3 regions of the Vibrio sp. TBV020 genome follow, and region 1 is predicted to be linked to each of the others. Evidence: riboswitches for the same ligand, from Rfam matches in the RefSeq annotation. Region 1 holds a riboswitch; each other region holds the start of a gene.

Region 1 (4,238 bases):
ATTTTTGATGATCTAGAAGCAATTAAGCGTCAATTCCACCACTTAGTTCGAACTGTCCCTGGCAATGGTCGTATTTTGGCACCGAAACAAGATATCGCTTTAGATGATGTATTGCAGCGCGGCTGTTGGAGTGAAACGGAATTTAGCGGTCAACAAGGGGATTGGCAGGCCGAGAAGCTGATTGCCGACGGCTCAGAGTTTAAAGTCCTATTCCAAGGTGAAAATGTTGGGATCGTGAAGTGGGACTTAGTTGGTGACCATAATGTTGATAACGCTTTGATGGCGATTGCCGCTGCGCGTCATGTTGGTGTTACACCGGATTTAGCCTGTGAGTCATTGGCTAAATTTATCAATACTAAGCGTCGTCTAGAATTAAAAGGCGAAGTGAATGGTGTCATGGTTTATGACGATTTTGCTCACCACCCGACAGCCATTGAACTAACTTTGGGTGGTCTGCGTAATAAAGTCGGCAGTGACAAGGTTATCGCTGTTCTTGAGCCACGTAGTGCCACTATGAAACGTGGTGTCCACAAAGATTCATTGGCTGATTCGTTAGCTAAGGCCGACGAAGTATTTCTTTACCAACCGGACAGTATTGACTGGTCAGTAAAAGAGATTGCAAATCAATGTCATCAGCCCGCGCAAGCATCTGGCAACATTGACGAGCTAGTCGCTAACATCGTTAGTCGTGCACAGCCGGGCAGCCATATCCTAGTGATGAGCAATGGCGGGTTTGAAGGCATTCACGGCAAGTTATTAGAAAAGTTAGGCGAGTAACCAGAAATAGAAATGAGTAAACAGCAAAAAGCGATTACCTTGGCATTCACCGGAGCTTCTGGAGCACCTTATGGGCTAAGGTTATTGGAGTGTTTATTAGCAGCAGACTATCAAGTCTATTTATTGATATCTTCAGCCGCGCGAGTAGTTCTTGCTACTGAGCATGGTTTGAAGCTGTCAGGTAACCCTGATGCCGCTAAACAAGCGCTAATTGAGCACTTAAATTGCGATCCTGATAAGTTAGTCGTTTGTGGTAAAGACGATTGGTTCTCTCCTGTAGCTTCAGGGTCTGCTGCTCCAAAACAGATGGTGGTTTGTCCATGTTCTGCGGGTAGCGTTGCCGCTATCGCTCATGGTATGTCAGACAACCTTATCGAGCGTGCTGCCGACGTCGTCATGAAAGAGCGTGGACAGTTATTACTTGTTGTACGTGAGACTCCATTTTCAACGCTGCACCTAGAGAATATGCACAAGCTTTCTCAGATGGGAGTAACCATCATGCCAGCAGCGCCTGGTTTCTATCATCAACCTAAGTCTATTGAAGACTTGGTCGATTTTATGGTTGCGCGCATCTTGGATCATCTTGGTGTGGAACAAGGTTTAGTTCCTCGTTGGGGCTACGATTCCCGTCATATTTGAATTTGATTGTCGCCTAGCGGAACTCCAACTATTTAGGGGATAGCTATTGGGTATCAATAATATTACAATTTGACGGTTACTCATCGGGGAGCTATTGACCCAAGTTATATTGGATCAAGCTGAGATCAAGTTAAGCTTGGGACCCGTGGACCTGAACCAGATAATGCTGGCGTAGGAATTGAGTCTGGATTTATCACCAAGATACCTCCCTCAACCCTGTGCCGCTCATACAAGGAGAGAGCGAGCAGTGAAAACCACTCTAAGCACACTTTCAATCAGCACTCTAGCGGCTGCGACACTAACTTCATTTTCTGCTTTCGCTGCAGACAACACATTAACGGTTTACACCTATGACTCTTTTGCAGCAGATTGGGGACCGGGTCCAACCGTAGAAAAAGCGTTTGAAGAAAAATGTGGCTGCGACGTGAACTTTGTCGCGCTAGACGATGGCGTTTCAATTCTTAACCGCTTACGTTTAGAAGGCGACAATAGCAAAGCTGATGTCGTGCTAGGTCTAGACAACAACCTGATGGCTGAAGCAAAGCAAACCGGCTTGCTCGCTGAGCACAAAGTTGATACTAGCTCTGTGACTCTACCAAATGGCTGGAATGACAAGACGTTCGTTCCTTACGATTTCGGTTATTTTGCATTTGTTTACAACAAAGAAACGCTTGCTAACCCACCAAAGAGTTTGAAAGAGTTAGTAGAGTCTCGTGATGACCTAAAGGTTATTTATCAAGATCCTCGTACCTCGACACCTGGTCAGGGTCTGATGCTATGGATGAAATCTGTCTATGGTGACAATGCGACTCAAGCATGGAAGCAACTGGCGGAAAAGACAGTGACCGTAACCAAAGGTTGGTCTGAAGCTTACTCAATGTTCTTAGAAGGTGAGTCTGATTTAGTTCTGTCTTACACCACTTCACCAGCTTACCACCTGATTGCTGAAAATGATGCCAAGTACGCAGCGGCAGATTTTGCTGAAGGTCACTACACTCAAGTGGAAGTTGCAGCAAAAGTAAAAGGCTCAAGCAACGAGAAACTTGCCGATGAATTTATGAGCTTTATCTTAAGTGATGAATTCCAATCAGCAATGCCTACGGGTAACTGGATGTACCCAGTGACGAATGTCGAGCTACCTAAAGGTTTTGAAACTCTGACTGTTCCTAGCCAAGCGCTAAGCTTTAGTGCCGATGAAGTTGCACAGAGCCGCAAGTCTTGGATTCGTGAATGGCAAAGTGCATTAACCTTCTAAGGGATTCTTTTGCGTAAAACACCTTTAATTGGTTTATGGGTCGCGATGATTATCGCGGCCTTTGTTGTTTCTGCACTTGTGGCTTTGATGGCGAATGCAGAGACATTAAATATCAGCCAAGTTTGGAGCGATCCTTATTATCGTCATGTCACCAAATTTAGCTTTTACCAATCATTTCTATCAACTGTATTGAGCGTTGGTCTGGCATTGCCCGTCGCACATGCATTATCTCGCCGACATTTCCCAGGCAAGGCTCTGTTATTAAAGTTATTTGCAACTACGCTCGTACTACCTGTATTGGTGGGCGTATTTGGCTTACTGGCGATTTATGGCAACAGTGGTTTGATTGCTACTCTGTTTAAGTCTTTAGACAGTAAATTACCGTTTTCTATTTACGGTTTAAACGGCATCTTATTGGCGCACGTTTTCTTTAACCTTCCCTATGCGACAAGGTTATTGTTGCAAGCATTAGACTCAATCCCTCAAGAACAACATAAACTGTGTGCTCATTTAGGGATGGGGCATTGGGATAAGTTCCGTTGGGTGGAGTGGCCTCGGTTACGTCAACAATTACCTCATGTGAGTGGCTTAGTATTTATGCTGTGCTTTACCAGTTTCGCTACTGTGATGGCGTTAGGTGGCGGCCCCAAATCCACCACGATTGAGCTAGCAATTTATCAAGCGATTAAGTTTGATTTTGACTTACAAGCTGGTGCATTACTTGCTATTTGGCAAATGGCTTTGTGTAGTGTGATGGCTTTGACGATTCAAAGGTTGGCTAAACCGATGTCGGTTACAGCAGGGAGTCAATCAACCCAAGCCCATTTATCGAAAGACTCTTTGCTATCAAAATGCTGGGATTGGAGTTGGATTGTTGGCGCGATGTTACTGGTGCTGCCTCCATTACTTATGGTGGTGCTGAGCGGCTTAAACAAAGAAGTGATTGATGTTTTAACTGACAGTCGATTTTGGCTCGCTTTTTGGGCTTCGATTAAGGTTGCAACACTAGCGAGTATCCTGGCTTTATTAGCTGGTATTGCCATTCTTATTACCAGCCGTCGTCTGAGACTTAATTATAAAGTTAAACGTGCTGATCATATTGAATTGATCGGTACCATCATTCTGGTGACGCCGGGTTTGGTGGTTTCTACAGGACTATTTTTGCTACTCCGCTCCTTTACTGATGTGTTTAGTCTCGCATTTATTGTGGTGGTAGCGGTTAATGCTTTAATGGGGCTGCCTTATGTCATCCAGACCTTGTCACAGCCTATGCTCCATATCGAACAGCAGTATCAATACGTGTGTGCAAGTTTAGGCATGAAAGGCTGGCAGCGATTTAAAGTGGTTGAGTGGAAGGCGCTAAAGAAACCACTAGCTCATGCTTTCGCGATCAGTTTTATGTTTGCTATCGGTGATTTGAGTGCGGTGGCTTTATTTGGTAGCCAAGAATTTCGCACATTACCGCTGTACCTCTTTCAATTACTAGGAAGTTATCAGATGGAAGCGGCAGCCGTGGTCTCGGTAACATTATTATTGCTAAGCGTTGGGTGCTTTGCCCTAATTGAAA
Region 2 (4,238 bases), 3.0 Mb from region 1:
TTGAAGGGGTTGAAGGTTGGGTTGTAGCTATTGATGGAAACCCAATAAAAACGCCTTATAAGCTTACTCAGCATAAGATTGGGCCTGGAATGAGGGTTGATATTGCTTTTATTGCTCCTAGTGAAGGAGCACGTGTTCACGTGCGTCAAATGAAAGGAAGATTCCCCTTCCCATTGTGTTCATTTGATGTGATCGCTTCCGATCTAGATGATCGCCAAGCGATCCCTTTGCTTCCGCTCAACCCGGTACCAGATCTTGATCTTATCAATGCTGAGTCTATTGATTTTGTTTTCGAGTGGGAGGGAGCAATTAGTCCTATCGGAAAAGATGGTAAATCGATGCCTAAATTCTGGTTAACTAACAAGCGAGCATGGGAAGGGATGAGTAAGGACAATATTCCAGCACCGCTAGCTACACTTCAGTACGGTAAAACTTATATATTTAACCTAAAGAATGTTACTCAGTACCATCATCCAATTCATATTCATGGTCATACTTTCACTGTACTTGAGTTGGATGGTAAGAGGGTGGCAGAACCTTTTCATACAGATACGGTTCTGCTTGGTAAAAACGGCAGTGCCAAAGCCGCATTTGTTGCTGATAACCTTGGGCGTTGGATGTACCACTGCCATGTCATTGAACATATGAAAACTGGCCTGATGGGTTATATTGAAGTTAAGTGACACCTGTAACTTTTAAATTTTCTTGTACTTTATTAGGCTATTTATTGATTTAAGTGAGTCAAAAATGACTTTTCGCCGCTAAAATGTAGCAAGATTTCAATTGGAGTAAATGATGGGACAGCTTTCTATTTTGGGTTTCATTGCTATTGGTGGAGCCTTTGGTGCGTGCTCTCGGTATTTGGTAGCAGAGATGTGTGCACTTTTATTGGGGCGTGGATTTCCATATGGAACGTTAACAGTAAACGTTGTTGGCTCTTTTATCATGGGTCTTCTTATTGCTGCATTCGAGAACGAGATGTTAGCTACTGAACCTTGGCGCCAAATCATAGGACTGGGCTTCCTTGGAGCACTGACAACCTTTTCAACATTCTCAATGGATAATGTTCTTCTTATGCAGCAAGGTGCGTTTTTTAAGATGGGACTGAATGTACTTCTCAATGTCGTGCTTAGTATCTCTGCTGCATGGATTGGCTTTCAACTGTTAATTAAAAGCTAAGGTTGTTCAAAAAACTACCAATATTTATGTAAGTCGACTTGGTTTACCCAAGCTGATTTTATATACTCGCTTTACTTGTCGGAGTGCCTTAAGGCTGAGACCGTTAATTCGGGATCCGTTGAACCTGATCAGATTAATATCTGCGAAGGGAACAAGAGAAGATATCTAGACCTGTTTTCTACAGGTTTTCTATTCTTAATCGATACTGGTTATAGCCTTTGTAGCTGTGGTATATCGATACCTCTTGTCGCATCTTTCCGCCAAGCATTTTTATCCAAATACTTTTTATCTAAGAATAACAAAGCAAGGAAAAATGCTATGTCGAATCGCAAGCAAGCGAGACTGGAAGCAAAACAGTTCATTGATACACTCTCGGTACATCCGTACCCAAACTCAAGTAAGGTTTATGTAGAAGGCTCACGCTCAGATATTCGCGTACCGATGCGCGAAATATCACTCGCTGACAGCCTTATCGGGGGTACAAAAGAAGCGCCTATTTTCGAACCTAACGAGCCAGTACGCGTTTATGATACTTCAGGTGTATACACAGACCCAGAACACACCATAGACCTTTACAGTGGCTTACCTAAGCTCAGAGAAGGGTGGATTGAAGAGCGTGCTGATACTGAGTTACTTAACGAGGTGAGCTCGGTATACACCAAGGAACGCTTAGAAGACGAGACGCTAGACGATCTTCGTTACGGTAATCTACCACGTATTCGACGTGCTAAAGATGGCCAGTGTGTTACCCAGTTACACTACGCTCGTAAAGGCATTATTACCCCAGAAATGGAATACATTGCCCTGCGTGAAAATATGGGGCGTGCTCAATACCGTGATGAAGTGCTGAATCAACAACACCCGGGTCAAAGCTTCGGAGCAAATCTTCCTAAAGACATTACCGCCGAGTTTGTGCGTAAAGAAGTCGCTGAAGGTCGCGCGATTATTCCTTCTAATATCAACCACCCAGAATCCGAACCAATGATCATTGGACGCAACTTTTTGGTTAAGGTGAACGCCAATATCGGTAACTCATCGGTTACGTCTTCTATTGAGGAAGAAGTTGAGAAACTAGTGTGGGCGACACGCTGGGGTGGCGATACTGTTATGGATCTCTCTACTGGGCGTAACATCCACGAAACCCGTGAGTGGATCCTACGTAATAGTCCAGTGCCGATCGGTACCGTACCAATGTATCAAGCGCTTGAGAAAGTGAATGGCGTTGCGGAGAACCTTAACTGGGAAGTAATGCGAGATACTCTGATTGAGCAAGCAGAGCAGGGTGTGGATTACTTCACTATCCATGCTGGATTACTACTTCGCTATGTCCCAATGACAGCAAAACGCGTTACTGGCATCGTTTCTCGCGGCGGTTCTATCATCGCGAAATGGTGTTTAGCGCATCACCAAGAAAGTTTCTTATACACCCACTTCCGAGAGATCTGTGAAATCTGTGCTAAGTATGATGTGGCTCTTTCTCTCGGTGATGGCCTGCGTCCTGGTTCGGTTGCAGATGCAAATGACGAAGCTCAATTTGCAGAGCTTCGTACTCTTGGTGAATTGACCAAGATTGCGTGGGAATACGACGTACAGGTTATTATCGAAGGCCCTGGTCATGTTCCAATGCACATGATCAAAGAGAACATGGAAGAGCAACTAGAGCACTGTCATGAAGCGCCTTTCTACACGCTTGGTCCACTGACTACAGATGTTGCGCCTGGCTACGACCATATTACTTCAGGTATTGGTGCAGCCATGATTGGCTGGTATGGCTGTGCGATGCTTTGCTACGTAACACCAAAAGAGCATCTTGGCTTACCAAACAAAGAAGACGTTAAAGTAGGCATGATTACCTACAAGCTTGCTGCCCATGCCGCTGATCTGGCGAAGGGACACCCTGGTGCGCAAGTTCGTGACAATGCCCTTTCTAAAGCACGTTTCGAATTCCGTTGGGAAGACCAATTCAACTTGTCACTTGACCCAGACACTGCTCGCGCTTTCCATGATGAAACTCTACCTCAAGAGTCAGGAAAGGTTGCACACTTCTGTTCAATGTGTGGACCAAAGTTCTGTTCAATGAAGATTTCACAAGAGGCTCGTGAGTACGCGAAAGACACTGAACAAGTAGCTGCGGACCAAGCTATCTCTATCAAGATGCTAGATGACCCACTTGAGGGAATGCGTAAAAAATCGCAAGAGTTCAGAGAAACGGGCTCTGAGTTATACCACCCAGCAGCACATGCCGAGGTAAGTGACTAATGAGCAAAATCCTTATTCCGTCATCATTGATTGAATTAACAGGCTTAGTTCAACAATGTTTGTTGTTGGCGAAAGAACAGGGTTTTAGCATTGAAGACATTGAGTTGGGTGTGAGCCCAACTCAATCTATTCAGCTTGTTCGCGACCAACAGATTACATATTTAACTACCGACCTCATTGATGGGTATGACTCTGATCCTGAGAGCTTACTGACGCTTTATTACCGTTCTGGTTTATCGGTAGAAGAAAGTGCAAACCAGCCTTCGGATAATATTTATATCGGTATTGTCGATCGTCAGGCGTCTTGTGAAAAGGACGAAGAGCTTCAACTTGATATATGGCGTCATCCAATTAACGATGAAGTGAGAGCGCTTTCCGTTACGTCTCAACGAAACACAACATTTGTGCCAGAGCATCACCTTGCTTGGGTAGTAACGCTGACAATACTCGATTTCCCTATTGAAGACGCACTAACACTTGCTCGAGGAATGACAACGCAACATGGGAATGTTTCACGTGAAACACTTGTGGATGGCAGTTTACAGGATGAACGATCTACTTTGTGGGTTTGTCAATTCGATGATTTCCCAACACCGGTTCTGGAAGATGAACGACTGGGTATTCAAGTTGGCTGGTCAGCACAAGGAGAAACCGTCAGCTTTCCAACTCTGACTAAGCAGAGTTTAGGGTTATACCCTGTAGTGGATGATGTTGCTTGGATAGAGCGTTTGCTGCCTTTAGGTATCAACACTATTCAATTACGAATCAAGAATCCACAACAAGCTGACTTAGAACAACAG
Region 3 (4,238 bases), on a different contig from region 1:
GCGATTACTGTGATTGGTAATGCAGCTCAACAAGGTGGTGTTGGTTATGACTTGCTACAAGCAAGCAGCGCTGATGAATGGTTGTGGGGCGGTCCAAATGACGGTTCTGATGCAGGGCAAGCAGACCGCTTCGCTTGGAGTGACTCTACGGTTGGTACATCGGCGCAGCCAGGTACCGATTACGTGAAAGATTTTGATGCTGGTGAAGATATCATTGATCTATCAGGCTTCGTCAATGCTAACGATGTTTGGCAATCAGTCGCAGTAGCGCAGCAAGTGAACATCGATGAGGTTGGAACTGATACACAAATTAGCTTGTTCGATAACAATCAAAATTTGGTTCAAACCATTACTTTACAAGATGTATTAATTAGCGAACTGACCAGTGAAGATACTTCGAGTATGACTCAAGCTGAGCTGCTGAGTACCTTATTCAGCGAACAAGCGATCACAATCTCTCAAACCTATGGGCATGAAGGGGACGATACCTTAACTGGCAGCGCAAGTGATGACATCTTATTAGGCGGGCTGGGCGAAGATACCTTTGTCATGCTGAGTGAGAATGCAGGCACAGCGTTGAATCCAACACAAGACACCTTAGCGGACTTTTCAGTCAGTGATGACATCATCGATTTGTCAGACTTACTGCCAGATGCACCGAACATGAATGATCTGTTTGCTCATATCGATGCAACTGTGATTGATGATATCAATGACCCTAACGACGACGCACACACTTTGTTAGAAGTCACCGATGAAAACGGCGGACAAACCAATATCAAGATCAATGATATGGGCTACAGTGAACTAGGCTTAGGTACGGGGGCCACCGACGACGCCATAGTTACTGCGCTGGTGGAGCAGTTGAAAGTCATTCAAACCGACAGCTAAATACGATTGTCTAGCTACTCAGTTGCTCTCGAATTACCTCTTTAACCGTTTCAAAACGTGCAGGAAGTTGTCGATGACGCTTAGTTAATAAATAAAGTGTCTCGATCACTTCTCGCTTTGGTTGGTAAATTGCAATGTCATCTCTTAAAGGAAAAGTGTCTAATGCACTCTTCGGCAATATCGTAAACCCATGGCCTTTCGCAACAGGAAGTAGAATCTGGTTGAGTTGGTTCACGTACCCTTTGATGGGTAGTTGGTGAATGTTCATCGCTGTCAATTCTGGTTCACCACAGCGTGAAAAATAGAGCGTTAAGTAGTGCTCAGAATCTGGGTGGCGGATCAAACCAATCTGTTTTAGCTTCTCTTCACTTAGGCTCTTTGTTGCCACAGATTTAGGCAACATCAAGCAAAGAGGTTCTTGCCCAAACTTCTCAGACTCTATACGCGGGTCGGATGGTTCATGAGTCACAATACCTAAATCAACATCCCCAGAAATCACTTCTGCCAGTATCTTATGGTGTGGTGCGGCTTCTAAATGAGTAATCAGTTTCGGGCATTTACATTGTAAATCGAGGAGGTGAGGGTAGAGCAAGAGTGCCAAAGAACCAGAACAAGAAAGAGACACGCTACCAGTGCACGGGTCATCTTGATTCAATGACAGTAGCATTTGTGTCTGTTGGGTTTCTAATTGGCTCGCATAGTCATAGACGGTTTTACCTGCCTCTGTAATTTCAAAGCTCTTGTTATGTCTTCTGATCAGTGGATGGCCGCAAGCTTGTTCTAACTTCTTGATATGCTGACTTACGCCCGGCTGAGTCATAAAAAGCTTGTCAGCTGTTTTAGTAAAATGACCAGTATCGATAAGGGTAACGAAGGTTTTTAACCAGGTAGGGTTCAACATAGTTGTTGCTCATAAGAAAAATTTATCCTGATGAGTTTAAACCATAACAAAAGATTGAGAAAGAGAAGGCTCCACGTCTCCATTTAAATGATTGAACACGGATTTTTCAGAGCAAATGATGCAATTCCTTTAATTTTATTGTTATCATCAGCGGGAAATAGTCGGGGAGCCTAACCAATTTGGAAAGGGCTGAGATCGCATAGCGAGACCCGTTGAACCTGATTCAGTTAGCACTGACGTAGGGAACTATGCGCATCTCACCTTATTGGTTGAGTGCACTCGTATCCGATAAAATGATCATATCTTCCTGATCCTTTCTTGTCGTGGCCGAGAGTTCCTGTACGTCTTGTAGTAGGAGCAACAATGCCACATTCACAAGACACAACTCCAATCGTATTAACCATTGCAGGCTCTGATAGCGGCGGTGGTGCTGGTATTCAAGCGGATATCAAAGCGATGTCCGCCACAGGCAGTTATGCTTGCTCGGTAATCACGGCAATCACATCTCAAAACACCCAAGGCGTGAGCGCGATTCACCCAATTCCGTTAGAGCATATCTCTAGTCAGCTGGATGCTGTATTTACTGATCTCAACGTAGCCGCTGTTAAAGTTGGTATGTTGGCGGATTCTCAAATCATCAAAGTTGTCGCTGATAAAATCCGTCAATATCAACCTAAACATCTTGTTGTTGATCCAGTCATGGTCGCAACAAGCGGCGACTTATTACTTGAACAAAGTGCCATATCAACTTTAAAGCAAGAGCTGCTGCCTCTTGCTGATCTCATTACTCCTAACTTGCCTGAAGGTGCTGCTTTAATTGGTGGCGATGTGCCGCAGGACGAAGACCAAATGGGAGCGATGATTGAGTCTCTTCGCGCTCTTGGTGCTAAAGCAGTGTTGCTTAAAGGAGGCCATTTAGAGAAAGACGAAAACAGCAATGACCTACTGATCTCAGCCGATAACAGTGAGTTGTTGAGCGCTAAACGTGTACAAACCAAGAACACTCACGGTACAGGTTGTACGCTTTCTTCTGCGATTGCTTCTTACCTTGCTCAAGGCAATTGCCTTCATAAAGCGGTCTATCTAGGCAAGCAATACATATCCCAAGCAATTGCACATGCTGACTTATTGGATGTCGGCCAGGGTCATGGGCCTGTGCACCACTTCTTTTGTGGCCACACCAATGTGCGCTGATGCGATAGGCATTGAACTGCGAGCTGCGTATTTAAAGTATCTTGATAGTGATTCACCGACATTGTCAGGGCTAAACATGTCGATTCCTCAAGGGGAGTGGACGTGCTTACTTGGCCGAAGTGGTAGTGGTAAAACGACATTACTTCGCTATCTCGCGGGTTTACTTGACGATAAGGTTGAGGTGGGAGGGTTGATTTCGTTAAGCCGTGGCGATGATTTAGATGATCAAATTGCGTATATGGCACAGCAAGATCTGTTACTTCCTTGGCTAAACGTTGTGGATAACGTTCTATTAAGCCGTAAATTCTCTACCCAGCAAACTATGGGTGAACGTGAGCGAGCGTTAACGTTACTTGAGCAGGTCGGCTTAGCTGGCTATGCAAAGGCGATGCCTTCACAACTATCGGGTGGGATGAGACAACGCGTCGCGCTGGCGAGAACTCTGATGCAAGACAAACCCGTTGTATTAATGGATGAGCCTTTTTCAGCGCTCGATGCGGTCACTCGTTATAAGTTACAAACCCTGTCAGCTTCATTGCTTAAAGATAAAACTGTGATTTTGATTACTCACGATCCTCAAGAGGCGATTCGACTCGCGCACACGCTTTACTTATTGCAAGGCTCGCCTGCGAAAGCTCAATCGTTAGCAGTGCCATCCACTTTGCCACCAAGAGTTATCGATGGTGAATGCGCTGCGTTGCAACAAACGATTTTACAGAGCTTGGAGCTGGACTATGAATAATCTCACCGACTTAAATGTGACTAAACCGAGCTCAAACATAAAGCCGTTAACCAATCACTCTCTTTTTCGAGGTGTACTATCGCTGCTAATGATTTTGGGTTTGTGGCAAGCCGTGGTGATGGTTTTCGATATGCCTAGTTTTATCTTACCGTCACCAATGGAAGTACTTAGCCGGTTGTTTACACGCTTTGATGTTTTGATGAAGCATACATTAGTGACAGGTCAAGAGATTGTACTTGGGTTGCTATTGGGTCTATCAATGGGGTTGTTCTTCGCGTTGCAAATGCTGCTGTTTAAACCTCTTAAGCGTTGGCTTCTGCCTATCTTGATCGCGAGCCAGGCTATTCCTGTGTTTGCGATTGCACCTGTGCTCATGCTTTGGCTTGGTTACGGCATTGCATCGAAAGTTGTGATGGCTGCGATCATCATCTTTTTTCCAGTGACGACCTGCTGCTATGACGGTTTACGCAATACACCTACCGGCTACTTAGATCTCGCTAAAACCATGGG

The links. A riboswitch is a leader RNA that binds a small molecule or an ion and turns the genes downstream of it on or off. The one in region 1 is predicted to bind thiamine pyrophosphate.
Region 2: another riboswitch for thiamine pyrophosphate. It lies ahead of thiC (phosphomethylpyrimidine synthase ThiC); the one in region 1 lies ahead of thiB (thiamine ABC transporter substrate binding subunit).
Region 3: another riboswitch for thiamine pyrophosphate. It lies ahead of thiD (bifunctional hydroxymethylpyrimidine kinase/phosphomethylpyrimidine kinase); the one in region 1 lies ahead of thiB (thiamine ABC transporter substrate binding subunit).

What each region holds. Positions count from the first base shown of each region.
Region 1 covers NZ_JBEEAQ010000003.1:3,147,657-3,151,894, reverse strand. Annotated here, with positions in the region: gene mpl (UDP-N-acetylmuramate:L-alanyl-gamma-D-glutamyl-meso-diaminopimelate ligase) at 1-777, shown strand, start outside; gene AAFX28_RS22395 (flavin prenyltransferase UbiX) at 790-1,416, shown strand; TPP riboswitch at 1,491-1,611, shown strand; gene thiB (thiamine ABC transporter substrate binding subunit) at 1,664-2,671, shown strand; gene thiP (thiamine/thiamine pyrophosphate ABC transporter permease ThiP) at 2,681-4,238, shown strand, end outside.
Region 2 covers NZ_JBEEAQ010000003.1:156,815-161,052, reverse strand. Annotated here, with positions in the region: gene AAFX28_RS08625 (multicopper oxidase domain-containing protein) at 1-683, shown strand, start outside; gene crcB (fluoride efflux transporter CrcB) at 796-1,179, shown strand; TPP riboswitch at 1,249-1,347, shown strand; gene thiC (phosphomethylpyrimidine synthase ThiC) at 1,498-3,438, shown strand; gene AAFX28_RS08610 (thiamine phosphate synthase) at 3,438-4,238, shown strand, end outside.
Region 3 covers NZ_JBEEAQ010000001.1:1,001,866-1,006,103, forward strand. Annotated here, with positions in the region: gene AAFX28_RS04220 (VCBS domain-containing protein) at 1-891, shown strand, start outside; gene AAFX28_RS04225 (LysR family transcriptional regulator) at 902-1,792, opposite strand; TPP riboswitch at 1,945-2,054, shown strand; gene thiD (bifunctional hydroxymethylpyrimidine kinase/phosphomethylpyrimidine kinase) at 2,156-2,986, shown strand; gene AAFX28_RS04235 (ABC transporter ATP-binding protein) at 2,976-3,728, shown strand; gene AAFX28_RS04240 (ABC transporter permease) at 3,721-4,238, shown strand, end outside.